Regions from separate parts of the Salinispora sp. CH2A1_6 genome, predicted to be linked through region 2. Evidence: riboswitches for the same ligand, from Rfam matches in the RefSeq annotation. Region 2 holds a riboswitch; the other holds the start of a gene.

Region 1 (15,535 bases), on a different contig from region 2:
GGAGCCGGCCGACGCCGGCTCGTCGGTCGAGAACACGGCCGTCGGCGAGCCCTGGTACGACGAAACTCCCCCGGCCAGCGCCGACGGTGCCGCCGGTGGCGCGGACGGGCCGTGCCCGCTGCCGGTCACCTTCCCGGTCGCCGCGGGCTGGCAGGCCGAGACCGTCGAGTTGGACCCGGCGACCGCTGCTGATCCGGAGCTGGCCGCCGAGATGGCGGCGATAATGCTGCTCCGCGGTGGCGCCACCGCCCGGTGCGAGGTGGACGGCCGCGATGCAGGCGGCGGCTTCCTCCGGGTCTGGAGCACCGAGCAGGGTGTCCCGCCTCGGGCGGCCCTGGACGCCTACCTCGCCGACACGTCACTCGAGCAGGCCACCGAGGCGCAGTTCCGCGACCTGACCGTCGGTGACCTCACCGGCGTGGAGGCGACCTGGGTCAGCCACAACGACCTGCTCGACGAGGTCAGCCGGAGTTGGGCGGCGGCCATACCGGCGGATGGGCAGTCCCTGCTGTTCACGGTCAACGAGGGTCTCATCACCGAGGCATCCGATGTGCTGCCGGCGTACCGGTTGGCGGTACAAGGGCTACGAACGACGGGCTGACGCGTCGACCGGCTGGCGTCGGCCAGGTAACTCAGCTGCCGCAGGTCGTGGCCGGCAGGCCGGATACCGGCACCGGTGTGCGGCCGGCGGGGGCGGCCTCGCCGGCCAGCACCCGCGCCAGCCCGGTCATCGACGCCGGGCTCGACGAGTAGGTCGCCAGCAACGCCGGGGAGTCCGCCTCGGCCAGCAGGTACGGGGTGTCCATGGCGACGGTCACGGCGGCGTCGGCGCTCAGATCGTCGGCGCTGTCGCCGTAGCCGACCAGATGGACCACGGCACCGCCGGTGTCGGCCACCGGCACCCCGGCCGCGGTCAGCTCCTCGATCAGCGTCGCCCGGGTGTGCTCCCGGCCGGCGGAGGCGGTCACGGTGACCGGCCCGGAGACCGGGCTGCCACACGGGCCGCGCAGCGCGGTCACCGCGGCGGTGGCGAGTTCGGTGGCCGCCGCCTGGTGGGCCGGCGCGCCGACGACATCCAGTTCCGGGGTGGCCGCACCGGCCAGGGTGAACTTCATGGTCAGCACCCGGGTCACCGCCTCCACCAGCCGGGTTCGGGGCAGCGAGCCGTCGCGCAGCGCGGCGAGCAGCCCGTCGTACGCCTGGCCGACGTTCGGCGGCATGAGAATCAGATCGTTGCCGGCGTTCAACGCACGGACCGCGGCCTCGCCGGGCGACCAGCGCCTGGCCGGAGCCATGTTCATCCCGTCGGTGATCACCACACCCTGGAAGCCGAGCTCGCCGCGGAGCACCTCGGTGAGCAGGGTGTGCGAGAACGTCGCCGGGGTGCCCGGGTCGACCGCGCGGACGTCGAGGTGCCCGGACATCACGGCGAGGGCACCGGACCCGATACCGGCCGCGAAGGGACGCCAGGCCTCCATCTCGAGCACGGTGCGGGGCTGCGGCAGCACCGGCAGCTCCTCGTGGGAGTCGGTGGCGCTGTGCCCGTGGCCGGGAAAATGTTTCAGGGTTGCCGCGACGCCGGTCGCCTGCAGACCGCTCACCACCGCACTGACCTGCTCGGCCACCATCGACGGATCGGCGCCGTACGACCGGGACCCGATCACGGTGCTGGGGGTGACCAGCACGTCGGCGACGGGAGCGAAGTCCACGTTGACGCCCATCGCGGCGAGTTCGGTGCCGGCGGCCCGCCAGGCGGCCTCGGTCAGCTCGGGTCTGCCGGCCGCCCCCGCGGCCAACGCGCTGGGCAGCATGGTGACCCCGTCGGTGATCCGGGTGACCACCCCGTACTCCTGATCGGTGCCGATCAGAAACGGCGCCTCGCCGGTGGCCAGGCTGGCGGCGGCGGACCGCAGCCCGGTCGTCAGCTCCCGGACCTGTTCCGGGCTGTCGACGTTGGTGGTCTCCTGGTTGCCGCTGGTCGGGTCGTCCGCGCTGAAGCCGACGAGGATGAGACCGCCGAGGCGGTACTTCGCGATCATCTGGGCGGGGGTGTCGACGCCGGCCAGTTCCTGGTTGCCGGCGGCCGAGCCAGCCGAGACCTGATCAGCGGCGGCACCGTAGGCGTACGGCATCAACACCTGGCCGACGAGGTCCTCATCCGCCAGCGTGTTGGCCAGGGCGGCGGCACTGGCCGCCGGATCCTCGACCGGGCCCGTAGGCGGCGGGCCGGCCGCCGGGTCACTCGTCGCCCGGGTCGGCTGCGCGCGCCCCGGGCCGCCGGTGCAGCCGGCAAGAAGCAGGGCAGTGAGTGCGGCCAGCGCGATGACCGCGACACCGCCCCGTCGTGCAGGTATCGACACGCGAGCCATCCCACTCTCTCGACGCCGGTCGGGGCAAGTCGACCCTACCCGCGCCGAATGACCGCCACCGAAACACGGGACGCCCTCACCTTCGTGGGTGCAGCCCTCAGCCGACGCGGGTGAGCAACGTCACCGGAGCGCCGTCACCGGCGTACCGGTAGGGCTCCAACTCGGCGTCCCAGGCCGCCCCGAGGGCCTTCTCCAAGGCGTGTGCGAGGGCCTCGGGCGCCCGGGCATCGGCCATGATGCTGCGCAGCCGGTCCTCACCCAGCTGAATATCGCCGGCCGCGCCGATGGTTGCCTGGAAGAGCCCACGGCCCGGGACGTACATGAAGCGCTCTCCGTCGGTGCCGGGACTCGGCTCCTCCGTGACCTCGAAACGAATCATGGGCCACTGCCGGAGGGCAGCAGCCAGCTCGGCGCCCGTTCCGGGGCGACCGGTCCACCCGCACTCCGCCCGGCGGGCGCCGGGGTCGACGGGCTGAGCTGTCCACTGCAGGTTGACCGGCGCCGCAAGGACGCGCGCGATCGCCCACTCGACGTGCGAGCACACGGCGAGCGGGGTCGAGTGGACGTATACGACGCCACGCGTTGGCACGGTGACCTCCCGGGGAGCGAGGTACGTCTTCCCCTACGACCTCGTCGCGCCAGGTGGCTACCGGGGCACATCATGACTGGTGTGACGGATGGTGCGCCAGGGATTCGGAAAATTCGGGTCCCGGAATAGCCGGTCGGGTGAGCCCGTTGGACCAGCCCGAGGCGGTGGCCAACCCGGCCCTACGCTCGTGTACAGTTCCATTGGCGGCCTGTGCCGCGAACTTCTCCGCGGGATCACCCATGGGGTGAGGTCCGCACCAGCCCCCGGACGTCTTACCCGCGTCCTCCCGTACGTCTGCAAGGAGTACCTCCGTGGCGAGCAACACCTCAAAGACCGCGCGCGCGTCTGTCCGGGCCGGCCAGGCTGGCCAGGGTGGTGCCCTCAGCGTGCTGGGCGAGTTCAAGTACCTGATCCCACTCAACGGCGGCCGGAACGCATACGTGCGTAACCTGACCAACGGCAAGACCGCGCACCTGCGCACCGACTCCGACGCTTTCGTCGAGGAGATGCGGACGCTGGCCGCCGCGGGTCACTCCGCCAAGATCCGGGCGGAGCTGAACTCCCTCAACACCACCCACCCGGGTGACGGCTGGGACGCCACCGAGAAGCGCCTCGTTGAGGCCGGCGTCTTCGAGGGCTGACCCTCCGCCAGCTGCCCCACTCGGGGAGCAACGAACGATGCGGCCCGTCGGGATCTCCCGGCGGGCCGCATCGTGCTAGCCAAGCGCCGTGCTACCCGGCCGCCGTGCAACCGCGGCCAGCGCAGCGCCCGTGCCACCCGGACCAGCGGCCATCTTCCTCCGGCAGCTGTCCCGTGGTGTCATGACAGGTAGCCGGTGTTGCCACCGGGTACCGCCGGGGTGACGGATCCGCGCGGCCCAGGGAGGCGGCGATGCCGGACGTACGGGAACTCCACCTCGCGGACGCTGTTCGCCTGCACATCGACACCGACGGTCCGGTTGACGCCGAGGTGACCGCCGTGCTGCTACACGGCTGGACGCTGGACGGAAGCATCTGGCACCGGCAGGTCGCCGAATTACGAGACCGTTTCGGCGCTCAGGTACGGGTGGTGACCTACGACGCGCGCGGGCACGGGCGATCCAGCTGTATGACGCTGCCCACCGCCACCCTGGCCCAACTCGGCGACGACCTCGCGGCGGTACTGGATGCGGTCATCCCGACCGGGCGGGTGGTGCTCATCGGCCACTCCATGGGCGGAATGACGATCATGGAGTACGCCCACCGCCACCCCACGCACTTCGCCGCCCGCGTCGCCGCTCTGGTCTTCGTCTCCACCACCGCCGAGGGGGACACGCACACCGTCTATGGCCTGTCGCCCCGGGTCGCCCGGCTGATCCGGCTCGCGGAGAGCACCGGCGCCGGGCTCCTGGCCCGCTGCGGAACCCGGCCGCCACCCCGGCCGTTACTCCGCGCCCTCCGGCCCAGTATCCGCTGGATACTCTTCGGCGACCGGTACCACCCGGCCGACCTTCACCTGGTCACCCACGCCGTTGCCCACGCGTCGCTCCGCTCGATCGGCGGGTTCCGCGCCTCGATCGGGGCCCAACACCGGCTGGCGACCCTGACCGCCCTGGCGCACCTGCCGAGCGCCACGCTGGTCGGCGATCGAGACCGGCTGACCCCGCTGCCGTGTACCGAATCCATCGCGGCCGCACTGCCGAGAACCCGACGGATCGTGTGCCCCGGAGCCGGTCACCTGCTGATGCTGGAACGCCCCGGCGCGGTGAATTCCGCCCTGGCCGGGGTGCTGGGCCAGGTTCTCGACGGCCCCACGCCGGTCGTCCGGTAGGGCCGCACCGCACCGGAAACATCCGGGACACGGCCGGGGCGTACTCTCGTGCGGTTGACCACCGCGCTGGTCGCCGACGCCCAGGAGGAACGAACGTTGACCGACCGGACCGAGCTGGAGCAGGAGATCGCCGTCGAGCAGCGGCACCTGGACCGGGTGTACGCACGCCTCGCCGAGCTGCGCCAAGCGGCGGTCCGCGCCGAGTCCGACGGCTATCGCCTGGCCCGGGTCGGCAACTTCGGCGCGCTGGTCGAGCGGGATGCGATGGTCTTCCACGCGGCGCAGCGCCGGTACCTGCTCGACGCTGAGCACGAGGGGCTCGTCTTCGGCCGACTCGACCTGCACAACCGGCAGGTGTTGCACATCGGCCGCCTCGGCATCCGGGACAAGGATGCCGGGACGCTGGTGGTGGACTGGCGGGCCCCGGCCGCCGCCGCCTTCTACCAGGCGACCCCGGCGCAGCCGCTGGGCGTGATTCGCCGCCGCATGATCTCCTCGAGCGGAGAGCGGGTAACCGGGGTCGAGGACGACCTGCTCGACCCGGCTGCCACTCCACCGGAGATGACGACGGTCGGCGACGGCGCCCTGCTGGCCGCCCTGTCCCAGGCGACCGGACGCGGTATGCGGGACATTGTGGCCACCATCCAGCGGGAGCAGGACGAGGCGATTCGCTCCCCGGGCTCCGGTGTCACCGTGGTCTCCGGCGGCCCGGGGACCGGCAAGACAGCGGTGGCCCTGCACCGCGCGGCGTACCTGCTCTACACCGACCGCAGCCGGTACGCCGGCGGGGGCATTCTGGTGGTCGGGCCGTCGGCCGTGTTCGTCGAGTACATCGGGTCGGTGCTGCCGTCGCTGGGCGAGGAGACCGCCACCCTGGCCGCGCTCGGTGGGCTCTTCCCGGGGCTGCGTGCGACCCGTACCGACCCACCGGAGGTCGCCGCGGTGAAGGGCTCGCTGCGGATGCGGCGGGTCTTGGAGCGGGCCGCCCGGGACGCAGCGCCGGGCACCCCGGACGAGTTGCGGCTGCTCTACCGGGGCGAGCTACTTCGGGTGGACAGTCGCGAGCTGAACGCGATCCGCGATCGGGCGTTACGACGGGGGGCGCGGCGCAACGAGGTACGCCGGGTCGGCTTCGACGGCGTCTTCGCCGCGCTCTGGGCGCAGGCCCGGCAGCTGGGCATTCCCGGTCTGCCGCAGCAGCGGGCGTTCGAGGACGAGCTGGCCGACCGGACGGATTTCCGCGAGTTTCTCAAGGCGTGGTGGCCGCGGCTACACCCGCGGCACGTACTCGGCTGGCTGGCCGCGCCCGAGCGGCTGCGCCGGTACGCCGCGGGCGTGCTCTCCGCCGACGAGGTCCGGCTGCTCGGCGACGCGTACCGGGCCGGGGCCGCCCTGGGGTTGACCGTGGCCGACGTCGCGCTGCTCGATGAGTTGGACGCCCTGTTGGGCAAGCCGATGAAGCCAGCCCGGCCCCGGCGGGACCCGTTCCAGCTAGCGGGCGGGGTACGCGAGCTGAGCACGTTCGCCGATCGGCAGCGCGCCGCCCGAGAGGCAGCCCGGGAACGCCCCGAGGACTATCGCGAGTACACGCACGTGGTGGTGGACGAGTCCCAGGATGTGTCGCCGATGCAGTGGCGCATGATCGGCCGCCGGGGGCGGTTGGCCTCGTGGACCGTCGTCGGCGACCCCGCGCAGACGGCGTGGACCGGCGACCCGGCGGAGTTGACTCAAGCCCGCGACCAGGCGCTCGGCCGGCGCGCCCGGCACCACTTCACCCTGACCACCAACTACCGCAACCCGGCGGAGATCTTCGCGGTGGCGGCGGCCGAGATCCGCCAGGTTGACCCGGACCTCCCGCTGCCGACCGCCGTCCGCTCCACCGGGGTTGCCCCGGTGCGGCTGAGCGTGCCGCCGGCGAAGCTGGAGACCACCGTGCTGGCAGCGGTCAACACCCTGCTCGCCGAGGTCCCCGGCACGGTCGGCGTGATCACGCCGGTGCCGCGCCGGGCCGAGGTCGCCGGTTGGTTGGACGGGCTCGACGCGCCCCGGTTGCAGGTGGTGACGAGCCTGGAGGCCAAGGGCATGGAGTACGACGGCGTCGTCCTGGTCGCCCCGGGCGAGATCCGCGCGGAGCCGGGGTCGGGCGTGCGGACGTTGTACGTCGCGCTGTCCCGCGCCACCCAACGACTCACCACGGTCGACCTGTCCGGCTGAACGGACGCACCACGGTCGACCTGTCCGGTGGCCGGTGCTCGACCGTTTCGCACCGCCCAGGGGAAGGTTGCTCCACACATCGCGATGTGAACATAAGTTGGGCACAGGACCGGACCGCCGGCGGAAGGTGTCCGAGTGGGTGCAGCACACAACCACCACGGGGCGGTAGCCAACGCGGGGCAGCGGCACCGGGGGCGCCTCTGGGCCGCTTTCGCCCTGCTCGCCGCCCTGATGGTGGCGGAGGCGGTGACCGCCGTCCGCACCGGATCTCTGGCCCTGCTCAGCGACGCCGGGCACATGTTCACCGACGTCCTCGGGATCGGCATGGCCCTCGCCGCACTGACCGCTACCCGACGCCGGGGTGGGGATCCGCAGCGCACCTTCGGGCTCTACCGGCTGGAGGTACTGGCCGCCCTCGCCAACGCCCTGCTCCTCTCCGCCGTCTCGGTGTATGTACTGGTGGAGGCCGTCCGCCGCTTCGGCGATCCGCCCGAGGTCAGCACCGGGCCCATGTTGGTGGTGGCCATCCTGGGCCTTCTCGCCAATATCGTCGCCTTCGCGCTGCTGCGTCCGGGCGCAAAGGAGAGCATCAACATCCAGGGCGCCTACCTCGAAGTGTTGGGCGACCTGCTCGGCAGCCTCGGCGTGATCGCGGCGGCACTGGTCATCGCCGGCACCGGCTGGCGATGGGCTGATCCGCTCGTAGCAGTGGCGATCGGCGTGTTCATCCTGCCGCGGACCTGGCGGCTGGGCCGGGCAGCCCTACGCATCCTGGTCCAGGCCGCGCCGGAACACCTCAAGGTCACCGCGGTACATGACCGGCTGGTCGCCGTACCCGGGGTGAACGAGGTGCACGACCTGCACATCTGGACCCTCACCTCCGGCATGGAGGTAACCTCCGCGCACCTCACCGTCGCCCCCGCCGCCGACGTCGGCGCGGTCCTGGGCGCCGCCCGGTCCGCACTGAAGGAGGACTTCCGAATCGAGCACACGACGCTACAGGTCGAATCGGGGCCGGACAGCGGAGACTGCGGGTCCGTCGCGTGGTAGCAATTCGTGCTCAACTGCCGGGTACACCCGCCTCAGGAACACCGGCTAGGCTCTGAGCCGGCCTGCGCCAGGCGGCACCCACCGGTGCCGGCGGGGCCGCTGCCTAATACTCCAGCCGGGGTTGTTGACCTTGACTGAGCTGGGGTTTGATGCGATGCGGGAACGAGGGCAGCCACCGCCGATCATGGACGGTTGTGTGGACTGACCATGATGCAGCGGTGGCTGCCGGATACAGGGTAGACGCCCAGCGGTGGCGGGTGTTGTTCGACGACTTGATGCTGACGGTCGGGCAGCGTTTCCGCAGGCCGGAGCCTCGCCGTCGGGTGCGTGACTTTGTCCGGGGCTTGCTGGCGCCGTTGCCGCGGAAGAACTGCTGGACGATCGCGGAGCATGCCGGTGACACGGGTCCGGACGGGATGCAGGACCTGCTGACCCGGGTGAAGTGGGACGATGCGCAGGTGCGGGCCGATGTCCGCGCCTTCGTCGGCCACCACCTCGGTGATGCCGAGGCTGTGCTGGTCATCGACGAGACGGGCGATCTGAAGAAGGGCCGGCACACCGTCGGCGTCCAGCGGCAATACTCAGGCACCGCCGGGAAGATTGAGAACTGTCAAGTCGCCGTGCACCTCGCCTACGCCACCGACGCTCGTCACGCGATGCTCGACACGGCGCTGTACCTGCCCAAGTCCTGGTGCGACGACGCCGAGCGCCGTACCGAGGCCGGTGTCCCTGAGCAGGTGCGGTTCGCGACCAAGCCGCAGCTGGCGTCTCGGATGATTGCCGCAGCGGTCACCGCCGGGCTGCCATGCCGATGGGTAGCCGGCGACGAGGCCTACGGCAACGATCCGCGCCTGAGCGCACGGCTGCGTCAGTTACGACTGGGCTACGTCCTAGCCGTGGCCTGTTCACATCAGGTGATCACCGGGCTTGGCGTCTCCCGCGTTGACGCCCTCGCCGCCGGTCTTCCTGCCACCGCCTGGCAGCGGGTGTCCGCGGGTCGAGGCGCGAAGGGACACCGCTACTACGACTGGTCCTTCACGGCACTGCCGCACGCCGCCGACACCCACGGCGGGCACCACTGGCTGCTGATCCGCCGCAACCGCCGCACTGGTGAGCTGGCCTTCTACCGCTGCTGGGCACCCGAGGTGGTCCCGCTACGCAGCCTCGTCCTGGTCGCCGGCCGCCGCTGGAAGATCGAAGAGTCGTTCCAAGCCGCAAAGACCGAACTCGGCCTGGACCAGCACCAGAACCGCCGCTGGACGTCCTGGCACCGCTGGACCACCCTGGCGATCCTCGCCCACGCCTTCCTCGCCGCCGCGACCACGCACCGCAGCCGCCCCGACCCGGCCGGGCTGATCGCACTGACCGTCAACGAACTACGCCACCTGTTCAACACCCTGATCATCGAACCCGGCCGCCGCCGCTGCGACCCACTGCTCTGGTCCGTACGCCGACGCCGTCACCAAGCACGAGCCATGACCAGCCACTACACCCGACAAGCCCTCACCGAACCGTGATCACAATCCCCGGCTGGAGTACTAATCACCCGCCAGGGTGAACCGGGGAACCAGGTACCTTGGGGTGCATCCGCGTCAGCGGTAGGGATCTTCCGTCCCGAACCCGTCAGCTAACCCGGTCGGTGGTTGACGGAAGGACATCTGCATATGCCAGCAGTGGCACCCGCACGACACCGCGCCGCCCGAGTGGCGGCCCTGATTATCCTGGCCCTCACCCTCAGTGCCGGCCTCGCCCCGGCCGGCCCCGCGGTAGCCGCCCCCTCCGCCCGCCAGAACGCGGTGACCGACGACCCGGAGGGCGGTACCCCGGCCCTTCGCGCCGAGCTGGAGGCAGCCAGCAAGGGATACCTGGACGCCAAGCGGGCGCTGACCGAGTCGGTGCAGCGGCAGCAGCAACTCGCCGCCCAACTCAAGACCACCAAGGCCGAGCACACCGAGCGCACCAAGCTGGTTGAGCAGATCGCCGACCAGGCCTATCGCACTGGTCCACTGCGCACGGCGTCGGTGCTCCTCGACAACACCTCATCGGCGGACTTCCTGGACCGCGTCGCGGCGCTGGAGGCGGTGGTCGCCAACGAAAACCAGGCCCTCCAGGAGTTGCAGGAGACCCAGGAGCAGATCGCCCAGGACACTCGCGCGGTCGAAGCCGAGATCATCGAACAGCGCAAGCAAGAGGCCCTGATGGCCCAGCGCAAAGAGCAGGCAGAAAAGGCGCTGACGGTCGCCAATGAGCAGGCCCGCGCCGCAGCCGCAGCCGCAGCCGCAGCCGCCAACACCAACACCACCCAGAACTCGGCCCAGGCGGCCCCGGCCCCACGCAACCCGGATGGCTCCTGGCCGGCCGAAACGTGCAGCGTCAATGACCCCACCCCGGCGGACGGTTGCATTACCCCGCGAACGCTGCATGCGCTCAACGAGGCCAAGGCGGCAGGTTTCACCCGCTACGTGTCCTGTTTCCGCTCCGGCAGCTCCGGCGAGCACCCCAAGGGCCGGGCCTGCGACTTCGCCGCTCAGCAGGACGGCTTCGGCAAAGACGCCACCGGCGGCGACCGAACATACGGCAACAACCTGGCGGCGTTCCTGGTGGACAACGCCGACCAGCTCGCGGTGCTCTACGTGATCTGGTATCGACAGATCTGGTTGCCCAGCAGTGGGTGGAAATCGTACAGCGGGGCCGCCGGCGACCCGTCCAGCGACCACACCAACCACGTGCACCTGTCGGTCTACTGACCCGGGTGTTCGGGTCGGGAGCCCTCCGCTGGCGAACAACTCCCGGCCCGAACACCGCCGGGGACAGGCTGGCTCAGGCCCCCGGCAGGACCTCTGGGGCCGCCGCCCCCTCGATGTAGGGCTCGGGGGCGCCGAAAAGGCCGAGTAGACCAGCAACCCAGAGCTGCCGGTGCACAAACCGGCTCGGCTCGGTCATCACCAGCTTCACGCCGCTCACCTCTGCGGTCTGGAAGCCGGCGACCATCGCGCTGATGCCGACAGAGTCGATAAAGGTCACCAGCCGCATGTTCAACTCGATGCGGCGAGGACGGCCTTTCGCCAGGACCTCAGCGACCGCCTCACGTACCTCGTACGCGGTGTCGACATCGATCTCACCACGCGGCGAGATCTCCATGACGCTCCCGGGTAGGACCGCCTTAACGATCGACAGGCTCACGTGAGCACCTCCACTCGCCCACCAACAGGCACCTCATCAGTACGCGGGCCGCGACCGAGAGTATTCCTCCGGCACACTCGGTCGCCACCCCTTGGGATGAGCAATTCTTGGGGTTCGAATGCCAGGCCGCTCTTTTCCGAATATTTCACCCTCCGGTTACGGAGCTGACTTTTAACTGGAACAGCTCCCAACCCGACCATCTCCCATCCGGAACAGCTCACAACCCGAACAGCTCAGAACCCGAACAGTCGTCAACCCGAACAGTTCTCAACCCCCCGAGTCAAGGGCCGGAGTGCCCGAGACCCGAAACAGTCACGGCCCAATGTAGCGGCCCGATGCGACGAAACGCGCAGACCCCGGCCGCCCGGCGTGGTCGCGGGCACGTGGGCCTCGGCCGGCCCACAACCAGCTGGTCGCGCCGGCGCTGCATGCTCGGGAACCATCCGGGCCGGGTGAGCCGCCCTCACCCCGCCACCAGCGACAGTGGGAGGTATGACCGATCCGAACGTGCCGACCTGGTCGGCACGCGGCAACTGTTGGGTGGTGCGGTGATGACGACCCCACACCAGGTCACCCCACTCCTCCGAACCCCGGTGACGGAGGGCGACCACGTCCGGGGAGCGGTGGACGCGCCGGTGACGCTCGTTGAGTACGCGGACTTCCAGTGCCAGTTCTGTGGGGTGGCCTACGCCAATCTCACCGAACTACTCCGCCAGCGGACCGACCTGGTCCGGCTGGTCTACCGACACTTCCCGATCTCCAACCTGCACCCGTACGCGGAGAATGCCGCCCACGCCACCGAGGCGGCCGGCATCCGGGGACGATTCTGGGACATGCACGACTGGTTGTACGAACACCAGGACCAGCTCGACCCGGTGCACCTCTCGCTCGGCGTCGGACAGCTCGGCCTCTCCGCTGCCGAAATCGATGCCGAGACCGAACAGCAGGCCCACGGCGACCGGGTCCGGCGAGACTTCGTCGGCGGCATCCGCAGCGGCGTGGAGGCCACCCCGACCCTGTTCGTCAACGGTGCCCGACACAACGGCGGGTACGAGCTCGCCGACCTGCTGGCCGCGGTTGACGCCGCCTGCCGGGAATGATCGGCGCGCTTCGCCGATGCTGGCCGCCGCCCCGCGGCGGCCAGCAGCAGGTGCAGCTGGGGACCAGGACGGGGACACGATCCGGAAGCGGTCTGGGGCCGTTGTCAGATCAGCCGGAGGTCCCGAGCCCGGCGGACGGCCTCACGGCGGCGGGTAGCGTCGAGTTTGCGGTAGATGTTCCGTACGTGCGTCTTCACGGTATTAATCGACAATGACAGCTCTGCCGCGATTTCCACATTGGAGAGGATGCTCTGGAGATAGCGCAGGATGGTCACCTCCCGCTCGGTCAGCGGCTCGGCCAGCGCAGCCCCGGCAGGCTCGGCCTTTTCGGCCGGCCCCGCCGCCCCGCGCACCAACTCGCTCACCGCCGACCAGTGCGCCGTACCCGTGTCCAGATGGGCTGTTAGCAGGTCCCACACCTCCGAATCGCCGCGCGTGAACGGCCGCCGGACCCCCTCCGCGCCAGCCAGGTCGAGGGCGGCCTCGAGGGTTCGGTGCGCCCGTCGGGTATCCCCCGCCCGCTCGGCCAGCACCGCGTTCAGCACCGCGGCCTCCACCCGTACCAGCAACGGCCAGTCCGCCGCCGCGGCTGCCTGCCAGTCGGGCAGGGCCGCCTCGGCCGTCCGGTCATCTCCGGCCCGCAGCTCCACCCGAGCGAGGCCGACCGCGAGTTCGGGGCCCGCCCCGGCGAGCAGCTCCCGGGCGGTGTCCAGGTCACCCCGCGCCGCGCGCAGGTCGGCCTCGGCAGCCCGCAGCCACCGGTCCAACTCCCCGCGAGGACCCCCCAGCTGCTCCCGGGCAGCGACGAGTAATCGGTACCCGCCCACGAGGTCACCGGCGTCCCGTAACAGGTGGGATCGGCACAGCGCCGCCACCGCCCCGGCGGCGGGCTCCCCGGTCGCCGGCTCCGCCAACGCCAGGTTCGCCGCTGCCTCCTCCCGCTGGTCCCGCAGCAGCGCCACCACGGCCAGCGCCAGGTACGCGAACCCGCAGTCGGTCCGGCAGGACCAGCCCTGGCCGGGCGGGAGGGCCAGCGCGGATTGGGCCCCCGTCTCCGCCTGCCGCAGGTCACCGCGGATCGCGCGCAGCAGCCCCATCCGGCTGGTAGCGGCCAGCTCGGTTCGTACCCATCCGGCGGCCCGGGCGGCCACGGACGCCGCCGCCAGCTGTCGCTCCGCGCGGTCCAGCTCGCCTACGGCGACATCGACCAAGCCGAGCGCGGTGCCCGCCACAGCCCATCCGTCGGCGTCCTCGACGGCGGAGTCCAGTGCCTCGGCGACGGCCGGCGCGGCGGGCCGGCGGTCTTGACCCCCGGATGCCTGCGTTGCCGAGTGGGTGGCGAGCAACCGGGCGGCGGCAGCGCGTACCGCCGGACCGTCGTCGGACCAGCGGACCACCGCGAGCTCCACCGCGGCGACCAACCGGGCGAAGCGCTCCCCGCGGGGCACCGACGCTTCATCGGCCTGGGCACGCTCGCCGCCCCCCACTGTTCCGGCCAGGCGCAGGTACCCCTCGGCGGCCGAGAGGTCCCCCGCGTACGCCCGTTCCGCCGCGCACGCCAGGGCCAGCTCCGGATCCCGCGCCATGGTCTCGGCCGGTGGTGGTGGTGGTGGTGGTGGTGGTGCGACCGCACCCTCCCGGTCGTACGGCGCCAGCTCCGGCCAGGTCGTGCGGAACAGCTCGGTGGCCCCGGCCCAGTCGCCGCCCACGAGCGCGTGCCGCAGGCCGTCGGCGGGCCGCCCGTTGTCGGCGTACCAACCGGCGGCGCGCCGGTGCAGCTCCCGCAGGTCAACGGTGGGCAGCCGGGCCAGCTCGGCACGGAGCAGGTCGGCCAGGAGCGGATGGCAGCGGTACCAGGGGGGACGGCCGTCGTCGTGCCGCAGTACCCCGCCGACGCCGGCCAGCTCGGCCAGCCTCGCCCCGGTGTCCGGGCGGCCGGTCACCGCTTCGGCGAGGCCAGCGCAGACGGCGTCCGCCACCGCCGTGCTCCGCAGCAGCTCCCGGTCGTCCGAATCCAGCCCGCCAAGGACCTCCTCCCGCAGGTAGCCGGCGATGTCCGGCTGGTCGCCGCCGAGCTGCCCCACCCACCGGGCCGGGTCCGGCTGCCCGGGCAGGGCGAGCGCGGCGAACCGAAGCGCCGCCGGCCAACCACCAGTGCGCTCGCGCAGCCGCCGGACCCCCTCCGCCGGAAGGGCCGTGCCGTGTGCGGTCAGCAGGTCGGCGACCTCGTCGCCGGTGAAGGCCAGGTCGTCTGGACCGAGCTCGGTCAGCTCGCCGGCCAGCCGCCACCGGTGCACCGCCAGCGGCACCCCGGCGCGAGCCCCGGCCACCAGACGCAGCCGCTGCTCACAGTGGCGAAGCAGGAACTCCAATCCGGCGATCGCCGCCGGGTCGGTGACCCGGTGCAGGTCGTCCAGGACCAGCAGCACCGGCCGTTCCCGCGCGGCAAGTGCCGCGGCCAGCACCTCCAGCTGGTCGGGACGGGGCGGGCCCTCCCTCGCCGCCGATCGCGGCGGCCCCACCGCGGGTTGCAGCGCCGCCGCCAGGTACGACCAGAGGCGTTCGCCGTCGTCACCAGCCTCCACCGAGACCCAGCCCAGGTCCGGCCGGCCTCGGCCGGCCCCCGACTCGGACAGGTCCGGCTCCCCTGACTCGGACAGGTCCGGCTCCCCCGTCCCAACGCTCGTCGGCGATCCGGCCCGCCCCCCCTCGGCAGCGCGGGTCACCGGCCCGTCCCGGACCGGGTCACCGCTGATGACGGCCTGATACCAGGAGGTGAGCAACGTCGTCTTGCCCCAGCCCGCCGGCGCGGCGACGAGAGTCACCGGTACGGCGGTCCCCTCGTCGAGCCGCCGCAGCAACCGGGGCCGGAGCACCACCGGTCCGGGCAGTGGACCCGGGGCCAGCCGAGACGCCAGTAGTGGCGTGCCCGGTCCCATGGCCGCCGTGGTCTGCCGTCGCTCCTCCGGCATCGGCCCACCCCCATCGGACACGTTCTCCCCAGGCCCTGCGGTTACCCGGCCGGTGGCGGTTCACCCCTTCCGGGGGAACCCGCTTCACCCAGGCTGAGCCGATGCTGGCAGGAGGGCGTCAGACCGGGTGACGAAACTGAGTGACGGACGGACGGGAGGCGCGGGTGAAACACAGCACGAGGCGGGCCGGGACCGCCGCCCAGATGCTGGCGAGACTCGCCGATGCCCGACGGCGGGCCCGCCCGGTT
Region 2 (15,535 bases):
GCCGCGCCGCGCCGCACCACCCTGGTGGACGGGGATCTGAAGGAGGTGCTCGCCGCGTCGGTGCCGGCCGGCCCACTGGAGGTCGCCGACGACCCCTGCCAGGTGATTCTCTCCTCAACCGGGCTGGTCGCCCGGACCGCCGCCGAGTCGGAGGAGGCGGTCGAGGGGCATCGCCGGCATGGCCGGGTCCGGCACGACGCGGTACGCGCCGTCGCCCACTCCACGGCCCGCGGCAAAGTTCTGCTGGTCACCAGCGGCGGCCGGGCATTCAAGGTGGACGTGCTGCCGCTGCCGGTGCTCCCCGAGCAGTCCGGCACGGTCTCCCTGCGCGGTGGGATGTCCGCGGCCGAGTTGGTGCCGCTGGCACCGGGGGAGACGGTGGTGGGGATCGCGCCGCTGGGCGCGTCCGCGGAGGGGTCGCCAGGGCTGGCTCTCGGCACCCGACAGGGCATGGTGAAGGTCGCCGCTCCGGATTGGCCGGTGCGCGCCGACGAGTTCGAAGTGATCAGCCTCCGGGATGGGGACGAGGTGGTCGGGGCGACCTGGCTGACCGACGGAGCTGAGAGCCTCGCCTTCGTCACCTCGGAGGCGTCGCTGCTGCGCTACCCGGCGGGGTCGGTCCGTCCGCAGGGACTGCGTGGCGGTGGCGTCGCCGGAATCAGCCTCCCCGATGCCGCACGGGTGGTGTACTTCGGCGCGGTCCGCACCGACGATCCCGCCCACGGTGAGCCGATGGTGGTCACCTCGACCGGCGCCACGGTGAAGGTGACACCGTTCGCGGCCTATCCGGCGAAGGGGCGGGCGACCAGCGGCGTACGTTCCCAGCGTTTCCTCAAGGGGGATACCGAGGTGGCCGTCGCCTGGGTCGGTCCGCGCCCGGTTGGTGCGACGGTGAATGGTGAGCCGGTGGAACTGCCCGCGGCTGATCCGCGTCGCGACGGCAGCGGCTTCGCTGTGCTGCTCGGCCCCGCCGTGATCGGCCATCAGATCGACCGCGACTGACCTACCGCTGGCCGCCGGGGACGGGCGTTGCGACAAGTGCTTGGACGCTCCTGCCGGCGGCTGACCTGACCCGGTCAGCACCAGCCACGCGGGCCTGTCCTCGTTCTTCCACCAACGGCCAGGCACAGCGGCGAGTTCGGCCCGGTGTTCTGCGGAGGTGAGCAGCTTGCCCAGGGTCCGGACGGCGTTGGTGCGGGCGGAGTTCCCGGCCGGTCCGGTGACGGTCAGCGCGGTCAGCTCGCCGAGCCCGGCCGCGATGCCCTCGGATCACTCGCCTGGGTCACCAGGTCGCCGGCCCGCACATCGGCGACCACCTGTAGGGACGACTCCGTCGACACCACTTGGCGTGTTTGGCCATCAATGTTCCGTTCATAGCGTCGAACGACCCGGACCCCCATCGGCGGACCACCTTGTTTCAGACGGTGTGCTGGTCTCGCAGGAGTTCAGGGCGCTCGGTAAGCCGGATGCAACCGTCCCCCCGGTAGTAGTGGGCTCCCGGCGCCGACCGGATCGGTGCCGCCCCGATGGGGTCGCCCGGCTGCCGCGGTGCGCGACAGCACCGTCGCTGCCGGGGTTCTCAGTTTCTCGATGGCTTCCTGCGGAGTGTCCAGTGGCGGGATTCGGGGCGAAGCTACAGCCGGCACTGTTGTAGCTTGCTGCCTGAACGTAGTCGATTTCTATGAGGCTGCTCATAGTCCGGTCGAACCGGTCAAGCAGCGCAGACTGTTCGATTAACCAAGCGTGTCGGTAGCAAATTTCGGCGAGCCGTCCCGTTCCTGGTCAGGCGTACCGTGACCGCCTACCGTCCCATTGGTTCAGGGCCGGGAGCGCTGTCCGAAAATTTTGCCATGATCGATGTTTTAGCAGGTCAGGGTGGGTTGGCGGGGGTGTGGTTGGCCAGTAGTGTCGGCGCGTCCGGTGCGGTTGACGATCGCAAAAGGCGACGCCGTGCCGACCCGCTCAATTGCCGACAGGCAAACCGGGGACCCGTTCTATCTGGGGTGAATCCGCGAGTTTGCGGTAGGGCGAACTTCCCGTCCGAATCCGTCAGCTAACCCGGTCAGCGGTATTGGAAGGAGTCCCGTTTCCGTGCAGCGTTATTTCGCCCAGCGGGCGTTCCGCCGCCTCCACGGCGCTGCGGGGTCCGCGTCCGTCCGGCCCGCCGCCGGGCGCTGATCTATCCCGCATAGCCCGGCACTGAGGCCGGGCGTAGTCCCCCCGTGGCCACCGGCGCGCGAATTCCGGCTTCGTGCGGCCATCTCTGCTGCCCGCCAACGGCGCGGTGCGCCACAGCCCCGACCGCCTGTGGAGGATCCCGTGAAACATCGCCTTAAACGACAGCTCCGCCGTCTGACCACGGAGCGCCCATACCAGCTGGCCGCCGCCTCGGCTGCCGTGCTCGTGGTGACCACTGGTGCCGGCGCCCTCGCCGTCGGCAGCGACGAGGGCTCCACCTCGCCGCAGCCGGCTTCCGCCGTCTCCGCGGCCGGCGACGTCGCCGACCCGAGCCCCGAGGCGGTCGCGGTCAACGCCGCGCCGTCGAGTGCCGCGCCGTCGAGTGCTGAGTCGTTCAGTGCCGCACCGTCGAGCGCGGCGGACCCGGACCTGACCAAGGAGGCGGCACCGGAGCCACCGACTTCCAAGGTGCTGGAGTACGACTACCAGGCGCAGATCAACTTCTACTACTGCGGCCCGGCTGCCGTCCGGAACGCCCTCAGCGCCACCGGCATCGAGCGGACACAGAACGAACTCGCTGGCCCGCTCGGTACCGACCAGTTCGGCACCGACTCGGCCGAGGACACCACGCGGGTGCTCAACGCCGAGGTGGAGGGCGCGCCCTACCAGACTCGGATGATCTCCGGCGGCTCGGCCACCCCGGCGCAGATGGACCAGCTCCAGGCCGACGTGGTCGAGGCCATCACTGATGACCGGAGCGTGGTGGTGAACGTCGCCGGTTCCGCCACCGACACCGCCGGGGGGTGGCACTCCTTCCCGGGCGGCCACTACGTCGCCGTGGTCGGATACGACGATGATGGTCGTCTGGTGCAGATCGCTGACTCGGCGAACCCCGCCACCAGCTCTTACTGGATGACCACGATCGCCCTGGCGGACTGGGCCGCGACGCGCGGCTACTCCGCCTGACCGACAGTTTTGTCGCCCGGGCGTCGGTCCCCACCACGGGGACCGACGCCCGTCGTCGTATCTGCGCGGTCAGCCGGTGGGGGAGACCGCCGTCCCGGCGGCGCGTGGCGTCGGAACGCCGCCGCCGGAATCGAGTTCCCGCCGAGCGGCGGCGAGGAAGCCCTCGGCGTACGACTCGGCGGGGAAGTCACCGAGGTAGCGGGTCCGGGTGGCCCACCGGGTCTCGGCCAGCGGGTCGTCCCCGAGGAGCCGGTCCAGCACCTCGCCGCTGTTGGACATGTCGTGCCGCAGCACATAGCCGGAGGCGGCGAGCGGGAAGTCCGCCGGGAACCGGTCGCGCAGGTCCAGCATGTCCGTCACCGCGTACGGCTTGCCGGAGTAGAGGTAGTCGGAGATGACCCCCGACACGTCGGAGACGAGCGCGTCGGAGCGGTTGACGCAGTCGGTCAGGGTCAGCTCACGGCTGGCCGCTGCCCCGAAGACGTGGCCCCGTCCGGTCCGCCCACGGTCGGCGGCGAGTAGCTCGTGGAGCCGGGCCAGCTGTCGGGCCGAGGTTGGGTTCTGCGTGGTGTAGGGATGGGCTCGCAGGATCACCGTCGCACCCCGGGCAAGCAGGTCCCGCAGCACTGTCTCGGCCGCCGGCAGCGAGCAGTAGTTGGCGTCCGCGTGATGCCCGGTCCAGGTCGGGGTGTAGAGGACGGTCGGCGCGGCGGCGGTCACCGCCCCACGGCGTACCTCGATCCCCTCCACCTGAGGGCGGCCAACCAGGACGAACTTCTCCGCCGGTAGGTGCACGCCGGCCCGGGCGTACCGGTCGACCGCCGCCTGACCTGCGACGAAGATCCGGTCGAAGATCCCCGACATCGGGTTGGCGCTGGGGGCCTTGTCACTGTCGCCGTGGTGTAGCTGCACGTGGGTGAGCTGGGTGAAGCGGACGCAGTGGCCGTTCTTCGCGCCGTGGTTGACGTAGAAGGCGACCCGCAGGCTCGGCACGAGCGCCTCGTCCATCGCGGGCAGCGTGGGGCAGTACGCGACCGGGGCATCAGTGGCCGCCGCGACGGTCGGCAGCAACTCCGGCTCGCGCAGCATGACCAGGAACGGCCGACCGAGCCGCTTTAGGTACGGCAGCCACATCGTCACCTGGTACTCGGAGCCGGGGGGCGCGGAGAAGTACAGCAGGAACTCGGGCCGGTGCCGGCGCAGCGCCCGGCCCACCGGTCCCCCCTCGGCGGCCGGACGGAAACGCCGTCGGGCCAGGTCCAGCGCCCCCGCGCCGGCGGCCGAAGCGACCAGCAGGGCGGCGGCCAGCGCCACCCAGGCCGGCAGGGGCACCGCGGCCGCGCTGGCGACCACGGCGAGCAGCACGAGCAGGACGGTCGGCAGTTCGGCGGCGAGCACGGGCGACCAGTCGCGTACCGGCAGGTTCGCGGTGCGGATCTCCCGGTCGGCTGCGGTCCGCAGCGGTCCGACCAGTAGGACCAGCCCGAGTAGGATCAGCGCCGTCGCGGCCAGCGCGGGGTCGAAGCCGGTGTCGAGGCGACGGGCGTACCCGATCAGGACCCCCGCCGCGAGCAGCGTGGTCTCGGCCACGCTGTCGGCCTGCGGTCGAACCCGCCGTTGCCAGCCGGTGGCCGCGAGCGCGGCGACTGCCAGTCCGAGACCCCAGCCGGTCGCACCGGTCAAGGCGAGCACGACGAAGGCCAGCACGGCCAGGCCGGCGGAGAGGCCCTGGGCGATCAGCTTCCGGACCAGGTCACCGCGCACCGTGGCCCGCCTCCGTCGGCTCCGCACGGTGGCCGGCCTCCGTCGGCTCCGCGGGGTGCTCCTCGCGCTCCCGCCCGACCTGCACCGGCAGGACAGCCGGCAACTCCGTCTCTTCGTCGTCTGCACGGCGGACGTCGATCACCTGACCGGTGAGCCCGGAGAGCAGCACGTCCAGCGAGGCCCGGGCCACCGCCGCCGCGGTGAGTAGGGTGTGCGCCGGTTCTGGGCCGAACGCCCGAGTACGCATCGGCGTGGCGGTGCGCTCCGGGTTGACGCAGTTGACCCGGACGTCGGCCTCGGCCCACTCGTCGGCGAGGGCCTGGGTGAGGTTCACCAGCGCTGCCTTGGTGGCCGAGTACAGCGCGTACCGGGCTCGGCCCCGCGTATACGAGCTGGAGGTGTACAGCAGCAGCTGACCCTGGGTTCGTCGAAGGTACGGTAGGGCCGCGCGGGCTACCGTCACCGGGCCGACGAAGTTCACCTGGAGCAGTTGGTCGACGGTGCCGGCGTCCATGTCGGCGAGCATGCCCTTCTCCAACAGCCCGGCGGTGACGACCACATGGTCGATCCGGCCGGTTGCGGCGAAGGCGGTCTGGAGTGCGGCCGCTACGTCCTCGGCTCGCTCCACGTGGGTGCCGGTGCTCGAGCGGCTGACCGGGAAGACCCGGGCGCCGTAGCGCCGAGCCAGCTCGGTCAGCTCCTGGCCGATGCCGTGGCTGCCGCCGAAGACGACGATCGTGCGGCCGGCCAGCTCCTCGGTGTAGGCCCGGTGGTCGGCCAGCCGGTGCGCCTTGGCAGCGGCGAGCTGGAACAGCTTGTCCGCCAGGTGCACGTCCAGCGGGTGGGTGACCTTGATGTTCTCGTCGGTGCCGTCGATCACCTTGATCGGCGTGGCGGGTAGATAGCGCAGCACCACGCCGCAGTCGTCGGTCGCGGCGAAGTCTGGGTCACCCGCCGCTTCCTGGTATGCCGCCCGGATGGTGCCGGAGCGGAACGCCTGGGGGGTCTGGCCCCGGCGTAGTCGGGAGCGGACTGGGATGTCGGTGATGCAGTCGTCCTCGTCCACCTGGATGATCGTGTCCGCAGACGGGATGGCCACGTCAACCGCCGAGTATGTCCAGAGCGCGTTCACGCACTCCCGGATGATTCGCCCGCTGATCAGTGGACGTACCGCGTCGTGGAAGAGGATGTTGCAGTCGCCGGGACCGATCACGTCCAGCGCGAGGCGGGTGGTGGCGTTGCGGGTCTGCCCGCCCTCGACGATGGCCGAGACCTTACCGAATCCAGCCCGCCGAACGATCCGTTCGACATCCGGGATGTGCCCGGCCGCCATCAGCACGATGATCTCGTCAATCTCGGGCGCGGACTCGAAGACGGCGAGGGTGTGCTCGATGATTGGTTTGCCGGCGACCTTGAGTAGCTGTTTGGGGATGCCGAGGCCGAGCCGGGTGCCGGTACCACCGGCCAGGATCACCGCGACGGTCCGGGTGGGCCGCCATGGGCAGTGGTCCGGCGCGGTGGCTGGATGCTGGGTCATGCGGGCCCTCACTGCGGTTACGGACTTCGTCTGGGATTTGTGGTATCGCCTACCCCGGTCGGGGTTGGGAGATCACCCTCCCGGGCTCGGTGACCTGTGTGGCCCGGAAGGTGCGACCCCGGTCCCTGCCGGTGGCGTGGGGCGGCCTACTTGGTGTTTGTGAACTCCTCGTACTGCGCGACGACCTCGCTAGTCGGCCCGTCCGCGCGAATCACGCCGGATTCCAGCCAGATGGTCCGCTCACAGGTTTCGCGGATCGTGCCGATCTGGTGGCTGACGAGGAAGACTGTTCCGGCACCCTCGCGCAGTTCGCGGACGCGCTGCTCGCTGCGTCGGCGGAACCGCCGGTCGCCGGTCGCGAGCGCCTCGTCGATGAGCAGTACGTCGTGGGTCTTCGCAGAAGATATCGCGAAGCGTAGGCGGGCCGACATTCCGGAGGAATACGTGCGCATCGGCAGCGAGGCGAAGTCACCCCGCTCGTTGATGCCGGAGAATTCGATTACTTCGGGCGTCTTCGCGCGCACCTCTTCCGGGGAGAAGCCCATAGCCAGCAGACCGAGAGCTACGTTCCGTTCACCGGAGAGATCGTTGAGTAGGGCGGCATTGACTCCGAGTAGGGAGGGCTGCCCTTGGGCGTAGACGCCGCCCTTGTTGACCGGCAGCAGCCCGGCGATCGTGCGCAGCAGTGTGGACTTGCCCGAACCGTTACTGCCAATGAGGCCGATCGCCTCCCCACGGTATGCGGTGAAGGTGACGCCCTTGACCGCGTGTACCTCACGCAAGGTGGGGGATGGTGTCCGCTTGATCATTCGCCGTAGGGCACCAGCCGCCGAGGTGCCGCCGGCTGGGCCGGCGCCATGAACTCGGTAGATTACGTGCGCATCATCGACGACGACAGTGGGGATACGCCGCCCATCGGTTGTGGTGGTGGTCGAGCGGTCGACGGTTACGGTGTTAGCCACGGCCGTACTCCATTTCGCCACGCCAGAAGTAGATGAAGCCCGCTGTGCCAATCACGACGGCCCAGGCGACGGCCATGATCCAGAGCTGTGGCGCCGGCGAGCTGAGGGGGGAGCCCTCCAGCAGCGCGTGCCGGACCAACTCGATGTAGACCAGTAGGGGGTTTGCATGCACGATGTCGACCAACACCGGGTGGGGCAGGTTTTCGGCGAACCGGTCGACGCTGTAGAGCACGCCCGAACCATACATCCAGGTGCGCAGGATGAACGGCATTAGCTGTTTGAGGTCGGTAACTTTGGCACCCACCCGTGCCATTCCCATTGCCAGGCCGGCATTGAAGATCGATTGGAGGGCCACCGCGGGTATCACCAACAGCCATTCAAGTGTGATCGGCTCGCCGGTGACGATCACGATGCCGACCAACACCACCATTGCGGTGATCAGATGTTGGAGCTGGGTCAGCATTACCGCCAGCGGAAGGCACCCGCGGGGGAAGTGTAACGCTCGTACCAGGCCGAGGTTTCCGCTAATTGCCTGCACGCCGCCGGAGGCGGTGCTGGATGTGAAGTTGAAGACGAATAGCCCAACACAGAGGTACGCGATGAAGTTGTTGATGCCGTCCCGTGTTCCGAGGATGATCCCGAAGATGAAGAAGTAGACGGCCGCGTTGGTCAGTGGGGTTAGCACCTGCCAGACCCGCCCGAGGCGGGCAGTGCTAAACGAAGCTACCAGCTTCGCGGTCGCGTAGGCCGAGACGAAGTGTCGGTAGGACCACAGCTGCCGCATGTACGCGGTCAGCCTGGGCCTGTCCCCGGCGAAGCTCAGGCCGTACCGCGCGGCGAGCTGTGTCTGCGTCAGTTCTGAGTCGGGGTCTGCCACCGCTGTGTGGCGCATGGGTAGGCGCTCCGATCTTCTGGATGTATGCGGGGCGGGCGCGACAAGCGGACGGCTGGCCGAAGTTGGTGGACGGCCCACCCCATCGCTGGACGCAAAGTAGTGCAAGGCTACGCCGCGACGCAACCGTTCCGTCCCTGCGCTACATTGTTCCACGTGGCGACCGAGAGGAAGCGCGCTCCCGCCGGTGCGGCGGTGCTTCGCGACGACATCACCGCGACCATCCGCGATGCTGTCATGCAGGAGCTCGCGGTGGTCGGCTATGCGCGGATGTCGATCGAGGCTGTGGCGCGACGGGCCGGGGTGAGTAAGTCCGCGGTCTACCGGCGTTGGAGTTCGAAGCTGGATCTGGTGTTGGAGATCGTCGAGTCCGTTGCTGGGCAGCGTGTCCAGCTTCCCGACACCGGCAGTCTGCTCGGTGACCTCCGGTTGGCTTGCATGGTCATATGCCGTGCCCTGCGTCACCCGCTGGCGTCTCAGATCATCCCGGACCTGCTGGCGGAGGCGGCGCGCAACCCGCAGATCGGCCAGACGTTGCAGGAGGCGCTGCGCACCTACCAGGAGGTGATGGGTGAGCGTCTGATCAGCCGGGCCGTCGTCCGGGGTGAGCTGCCGGCGGGCGTTGACTACTCGTTCGCCACGGACCTGATCGTCGGGCCGGTGTACTGGCGGCTTGCCGTCGCCCGGACGCCGTTGGAACCCGACGAGGTGTTGCGCCTAACCGAGGGCATCGTTGGTGCTCTGCGGGCCGTCGGCCAGTCCTCCGTCTCCATTCAGAGGGAGGCGTCAATGCAGAGGGAGGCGTCAGTGATCCCTCAGCAACCGTGAGTTTTCCCGGTTGCCCCCGGTGGGCACCGCACGTCCCAACCAACTTCGTACCGGTTAACATCGCGACCGGACGAGCTCCAACCGACAGGAGGAAGCCCATGCCCGGGCCTAATGCAGAGTTCATCCCACCAGCCAGACCAATGATTGGCGAGGCCGAGATCGAGGCGGCGGTTCGGGTGCTGCGCAGCGGCATGGTCGTTCAAGGGCCTGAGGTGGCGTCCTTTGAGCAGGAGTTCGGCGAACTTGTCGCCGGCCGACACTGCGTGGCGGTTAATTCCGGCACATCGGCCCTCCAGCTTGTTCTTATGGCTCTCGGGTTCGGCCCAGGAGACGAGGTCATCGTGCCTTCGTTTTCCTTTGCGGCGTCCGCCAATGCTGTCCGCCTGGTCGGTGCGACGCCGGTCTTCGTAGATATCGAGCCCGGCAGCTTCTGCCTGGACCCCTCGGGCGTCGAGGCGGCGATCACCCCGCGTTCGGTGGCCATCATGCCGGTTCACCTGTATGGGCATCCAGCCGCCATGGACCGCGTTATGGCGATCGCCGAGCGGCACGGGCTAGCTGTTGTTGAGGACGCGGCCCAGGCGCACGGCGCTACTCTCGGCGGTACGCCAGTAGGAGCCTTCGGTACCGCCGGCTGTTTCAGCTTCTACCCAACCAAGAACATGCACTCTCTTGAGGGTGGGATGATCAGCACCGGCGATGCCGACCTCGCCCGTACCCTGCGGCTACTCCGCAACCAGGGCATGGAGCAGCGGTATGCTAACGAGATCGTCGGCGCGAACATGCGGATGACCGACGTGGCTGCGGCGATTGGTCGGGTGCAGTTGCGTCAGCTGGCGGAGTGGACGACGCAACGTCGTGCAAACGCAAAGTTCCTCGATTCGCAGATCTCCAGCATGGTTACTCCACCAGTAGCCGATAGTGCGATGCACGTCTACCACCAGTACACTGTCCGGGTTCGGGGCGACCGGGATCAAGCCCAGAAGCGGCTGAATGAGCTAGGCATTGGAAACGCCGTCTATTATCCCACGCCTATTCACCGGTTGGCGCCGTTCCTGAACGAGGATGGCGAGCCCGGCCCGTGGGACCTGCCGGAAACCGAACGGGCAGCGGCTGAGGTAATTTCGTTGCCGGTGCACCCGTCGCTGAGTCAGGACGACCTCGAGCGGATCGCCGAGGGCGCGAATCTCGCCGGAGGGGCCCGATGAGCGGTAGGCAGCTACGTGCCGGCCTGATCGGTCTGGGTGCGATGGGGCGCAACCACGCCCGGGTGCTCTCTGGCCTGGACGGTGTGGAACTGGTTGGTATTGTCGACCCTGCCGGGGAACCTGCCGTCCCGTTCCGCGCGCCGGTATTCCCCACTATGGACGAGTTACTCGCCCTCGGCATCGACTATGCGGTGGTCGCGTGCCCTACCGCGCTACACGAGCAGATCGGGTCGGAGCTAGCCCGCAACGGCGTCAGTGCTTTGATCGAGAAGCCGTTGGCCCAATCGATCGAGGCGTCGGTCCGGCTGGTAGAGGCCTTTGAATCTGCGGGGTTGGTCGCCGGTGTTGGTCACATTGAGCGGTACAACCCCGCCCTGCAGAGCCTGCGACTCCGGCTGGAGGCCGGAGAGCTGGGCGAGGTCTACCAGGTGGTGACTCGGAGGCAGGGCCCGTTCCCACACCGGATCGCCGATGTCGGCGTGGTGATGGACCTGGCCACCCATGACATTGACCTTACGGGTTGGGTGACCGGTCGGGAATACAGCTCAGTCTCGGCTCGGACGGTTTCTCGCAGCGGCCGGTTGCACGAGGACATGGTTTCGGCGGTCGGGCAGCTATCCGATGGCACAATGGTCAGCCACCTGGTCAACTGGCTGAGCCCGCTCAAGGAACGCTCCACCGTGATCACCGGCGACCGGGGCTGCTATGTCGCCGATACGCTGACCGCCGACCTCACCTTCTACGCTAACGCGGCGATTGACATGGAGTGGGAGGCGCTGCGGACTTTCCGCGGCGTCGCAACTGGCGACATGATTCGTTATGCCATCCCGAAGCGGGAGCCGTTGCTCGTCGAGCACGAGCGCTTCCGGGACGCCGTGGAGGGTAAGGACAGCGATATCGTCACTTTGCGGCAGGGCCTGCGCACCGTCCAGGTCGCCGCTGCGTTGCTCGAGTCGGCGTCCGCGGGGACAACCGTCTCGGTTGCACCGTTGGACGGCACGAATCCGCTGTCATCCGTGGTCACGTCCTGACCGTCGTTCGACGAGCAGGACAGCGGACAACACCTGATTGTGCGCCGCGCCAGACCCGCGGCCGGGCCGTTGTTTCGTCCATAGAACTGGGTACAGGGTGACCCGTTGGTGCAGGAACAGCATGCTCGGTTGCGGGGCCGGCTGGGACGTCACACTGTTCGGCGTCCCCGTTGGGGATAGCGCGGCTGGTCGAGTGGAACTGGGTGGTTGCGGCTGATCCGTCTACCTCGTCCGCTCGACCCGCCCACTCCCTAATGCCTCCGCTGTACCTGGTGAACCCTGTCGACGACGCGCTGAGACTGACCCTCTAGCGGCGGATTGGGACTGACCCCTCCGAGGCTGGAGGGGTGATCGCATTGGAAGACTGGGCTGAGGTCCGTCGGTTGCATCGGGCTGAGGGTGTTCCGATCAAGGAGATTGCGCGTCGGTTGGGTTTGGCGCGTAACACGGTCCGTTCGGCGCTTCGGGCCGAGGCGCCGCCGTCGCGTGAGCGCGGCCCTCGCGGTTCGTGTGTGGATGGGGTCGAGCCGCAGGTCCGGGCGTTGCTCGCGGAGTTCCCGCGGATGCCGGCGACGGTGATCGCTGAGCGGATCGGGTGGACGAAGTCGCTGACGATCCTCAAGGACCGGGTTCGGGAGCTGCGTCCGTTGTTCGTTCCGCCGGACCCGACCGACCGAGTGGAGTACGACCCGGGTGAGGTCGCCCAGTGTGATCTGTGGTTCCCACCTCAGCCGATCCCGGTTGGTGGCGGGGCTGAGCGGATCCTGCCGGTGCTCGCGATGACCTGCGGGTACTCGCGGGTCACGGACGCGGTCATGATTCCCAGTCGCAAGGCCGGAGACATCCTGGCGGGGATGTGGGAGATCGTGGCCGGGTGGGGTGCCTGTCCACGGACCTTGGTCTGGGATCGGGAGGCCGCGATCGGTGGCACCGGGAAGCTCACGACGGAGGCGGCGGCGTTCGCCGGGACGATCGGGGTGCGTATTCGCCTGGCCCCGCCCAGGGATCCGGAGTTCAAGGGGTTGGTCGAGCGGCGCAACGGGTTCTTCGAGACCTCGTTCCTGCCTGGGCGTGTGTTCACCTCGCCGTTCGACTTCAACGTCCAGATCAGCGACTGGCTCGTGCAGCGCGCGAACACGCGCGTCCTGCGCGCGATCGGCTTGACGACGCCCACGGCTAGGTGGGCGGCGGACCGGGCCGCGATGGTGGCTCTGCCGCCGGTGGCGCCGGCGATCGGGCTCACGCATCGGGTGCGGCTGGGGCGGGACTACTACGTGCGTATCGACGGCAACGACTACTCCGTGGACCCTCGGTGCATCGGCAGGTTCATCGACGTGCTCGCCACCCCCGCCCGGATGGTCGCCTCGTGCGCCGGGCAGGTCGTGGCTGATCACGACCGTGACTGGGGCCATGCCCGCACGATCACCGATCCCGAGCATCAGGCCACCGCCCGGCTGCTGCGCCAGGACTTGGCTGCCCGCCGGCGGCAGGCCTCGACTCGTTCGCACGCTGATGGACACGTCGTGGCGATCCGTGCCCTGCCGGACTACGACGCCCTGTTCGGCGTGGACTTCGACCCCCGCCCCGACGTCGAGGCGGTCCAGAAAAGCGCAGCCGGAGGAAAGTAGATGACCACGACAACGAAGACCAGACCGGCGCCGGACGGGCTGAGATCCAAGCTCGCCTACCTCACCAGAGTCCTCAAGACGCCCACGATCGGGCGGACCTGGGAGACCTTGGCCGACCAGGCCAGACAGGCGAACTGGTCGCACGAGGAGTACCTCGCCGCCGTGTTGGAACGGCAAGTCGCCGACCGCGAGTCCGCCGGCACGACGATGCGGATCCGCACCGCGCACTTCCCGGCGATCAAGACCCTGGAAGACTTCAACCTCGACCACCTGCCGAGCCTCCGCAAGGACGTACTCGCGCACCTGGCCACGGCGACATTCATCCCGAAGGCGGAGAACGTGATCCTGCTCGGCCCGCCCGGCCTGGGCAAGACCCACCTGGCCATCGGGCTCGGGATCAAGGCCACCCAGTCCGGCTACTCGGTCCTGTTCGACACCGCGACGAACTGGATCGACCGCCTCGCCCGCGCCCACCACCGCGGCGCCCTGGAAGCCGAGCTGAAGAAGATCCGCCGCTACAAGCTCATCATCGTCGACGAAGTCGGCTACATCCCCTTCGACACCGACGCAGCAAACCTGTTCTTCCAACTCGTCGCATCTCGCTACGAGGCCGGCTCCATCCTCGTCACCTCGAACCTGCCGTTCGGGCGGTGGGGCGAGGTCTTCGGCGACGAAGTCGTCGCCGCCGCGATGATCGACCGCCTCGTGCACCACGCCGAGGTCCTCACCCTCGCAGGCGAGTCCTACCGCACCAGAGCCCGCCGAGAACTCCTCGCGAAGGACCGCAACAAGTAGCACGAAACGACCTCCAGGGGGTCAATCCCAAAACGTCGATAGGGGGTCAGTTCCAATCCGCCGTTGACAAACCCCGGAGCCTTGGCTGGTAATGGGCTGTTTTAGCGCGGGATTCGTGGCGAATCCGGCGTCCGTGGCGATGCCAGCTGCGGCGGGGGCAGGGCGTCGCCCCTAGCCGTAGGGGGCAGATACCCCGTACGGCCGACCAGCGGGCACCGGCTGAGTGTGGCGAAATGAAACATCGGAGCCCGGGATCACCGGGCCACCCCTAACCGGCACGACTCGTCGCTGCTACGCGAGACGTCGCGCAGTGCATCCGCCAACTGTGACACCACTGACCGCAGCAGGTCACCGCCCACCTCAACGCTGGCTACGACAGTGGTCGAGCGCACGCGATCGTGTCACGATCCGTCAACTCATCCAACGAGCCCGCACGCTTTGTCGCTGGGACACCCGGCGGGCAACTCGCCGCTCAGGTGAACGCCTGTTGCCGGTCGCTCTGGATCACGGATCTGCACCCGTCATCCGGCCTGCGTTCGGGCCCACCTGAGCCGCCCACCGGGGTCGCCGTCAGAGTTGGCGCTGGGGCAGGAAGAGCTCGTCGTATTCCTGCCGGACGACCGACCAGTCCCAGGCTTCCACCGCGTATGTGGCTGCCGCGGCACCCTCCGTGCGCCAGGTATCCTCGCTAGCGGTTGTCCTTCGGATCCGGGCCGCTGCCTCCTCCGGGGTGGCGACCACCCAATCCGGGGGGAACAATGTCCGTGCGCCGTTGGCACCCTGGGCAAAGAACGGCCAGTCCCGGACGACTGGGACGGCGCCACTGGCAGCCCCCTCGACCAGCGCACAGTGAAAGCTCTCCCGCACTGAACTGCTGATGATGATCCCGATGCTGGCTAACACTTCGGCTACGTCGTCGACGTGCCCGATGCGGGTCACCGCACCAGACGGCTCCAGTTCGGCGAGATCCGCTGACAGGGCTTGCTGGTAGCGGCAGACGGAGTTGCTCGCGGTCGGATCGAGGCCGCTGCCGACGAGCAGTAACCGGTATCGGTCGTCCTCTGCCCGTAGCCGGCGGAGTATCTCGATGGCCCACCGCGGGTCCTTCGCGATGGCACTGTTACCAATCAGGCCGAGGGTGAAGCGGGAAGCCGGTTCCTTTCGACGTGCGAAGCTGCGCAGGTTCATTCCGTTGGGGAGAACGTGCAGCGTGGGAGCCTGCTCGTCGGCCAGCGCCGGTACCACTCGGCGGGTCAGATCACGGAGGTGGCTCGAGACAAAGATCAGGTCGTCCACTCTGGAGAAGTCGACCAGGTGGGGCCAGAGGCTGAACGTCTCGAAGCTGTGCAATCGGACCATGATCCGGGTGTCTCCCGGATCGACCAGGGTGGTCATCGCGGCGGCGGCCACACACCAGTCGACGAAGAGTGTGTCGGCCCAGTCAAGGTGTGGGCGTAGCCACTCCTCGACCCGTTCGCCGTACTCACTGCGGCCTGTGACGAGGTGGTTAACGATCCGGCTCGGCTGGTGTGTGAGCGGTGCGGCGACCTCGTCATCGGCCAGGTGTAGATATCGCAGCTCGACTTCGGGCGCCTCGGCATACCGTTGCCGAATCTCGCTCAGGAAGTGCGCGTTGCCGTTGGTCATGACCAGGAGGCGTAACGGCCGGTCGGTCGGAGGCGGGGCAGGGCGGGCTGCTCGACCACGGGGCGAGGTCAATGCTCGGGCTGCTGGGCTCGTCCGAAG

What was found. Region 2 has a riboswitch for cyclic di-AMP ahead of AC1UKG_RS20015 (C39 family peptidase). Riboswitches for the same ligand answer to the same signal wherever they lie in the genome.
Region 1: another riboswitch for cyclic di-AMP. It lies ahead of AC1UKG_RS08985 (coiled-coil domain-containing protein); the one in region 2 lies ahead of AC1UKG_RS20015 (C39 family peptidase).

The regions. Positions count from the first base shown of each region.
Region 1 covers NZ_JBXEDG010000003.1:866,685-882,219, reverse strand. The annotation lists gene AC1UKG_RS09025 (lipoprotein) at 1-601, shown strand, start outside; gene AC1UKG_RS09020 (glycoside hydrolase family 3 protein) at 633-2,369, opposite strand; gene AC1UKG_RS09015 (DUF3145 domain-containing protein) at 2,467-2,958, opposite strand; gene AC1UKG_RS09010 (hypothetical protein) at 3,270-3,599, shown strand; gene AC1UKG_RS09005 (alpha/beta fold hydrolase) at 3,851-4,768, shown strand; gene AC1UKG_RS09000 (UvrD-helicase domain-containing protein) at 4,865-6,982, shown strand; gene AC1UKG_RS08995 (cation diffusion facilitator family transporter) at 7,118-8,032, shown strand; gene AC1UKG_RS08990 (IS701 family transposase) at 8,308-9,549, shown strand; cyclic di-AMP (ydaO/yuaA leader) riboswitch at 9,566-9,690, shown strand; gene AC1UKG_RS08985 (coiled-coil domain-containing protein) at 9,706-10,779, shown strand; gene AC1UKG_RS08980 (STAS domain-containing protein) at 10,853-11,215, opposite strand; gene AC1UKG_RS08975 (thioredoxin domain-containing protein) at 11,767-12,315, shown strand; gene AC1UKG_RS08970 (winged helix-turn-helix domain-containing protein) at 12,420-15,287, opposite strand; gene AC1UKG_RS08965 (hypothetical protein) at 15,491-15,535, shown strand, end outside.
Region 2 covers NZ_JBXEDG010000013.1:451,892-467,426, forward strand. The annotation lists gene AC1UKG_RS20005 (DNA topoisomerase IV subunit A) at 1-1,002, shown strand, start outside; partial or broken gene AC1UKG_RS20010 (spore coat protein) at 1,004-1,263, opposite strand; cyclic di-AMP (ydaO/yuaA leader) riboswitch at 1,950-2,083, shown strand; gene AC1UKG_RS20015 (C39 family peptidase) at 2,308-3,144, shown strand; gene AC1UKG_RS20020 (CDP-glycerol glycerophosphotransferase family protein) at 3,214-4,908, opposite strand; gene AC1UKG_RS20025 (bifunctional cytidylyltransferase/SDR family oxidoreductase) at 4,898-6,445, opposite strand; gene AC1UKG_RS20030 (ABC transporter ATP-binding protein) at 6,592-7,407, opposite strand; gene AC1UKG_RS20035 (ABC transporter permease) at 7,400-8,299, opposite strand; gene AC1UKG_RS20040 (TetR/AcrR family transcriptional regulator) at 8,456-9,127, shown strand; gene AC1UKG_RS20045 (DegT/DnrJ/EryC1/StrS aminotransferase family protein) at 9,226-10,335, shown strand; gene AC1UKG_RS20050 (Gfo/Idh/MocA family protein) at 10,332-11,366, shown strand; gene istA (IS21 family transposase) at 11,714-12,994, shown strand; gene istB (IS21-like element helper ATPase IstB) at 12,995-13,789, shown strand; gene AC1UKG_RS20065 (glycosyltransferase) at 14,360-15,535, opposite strand, start outside.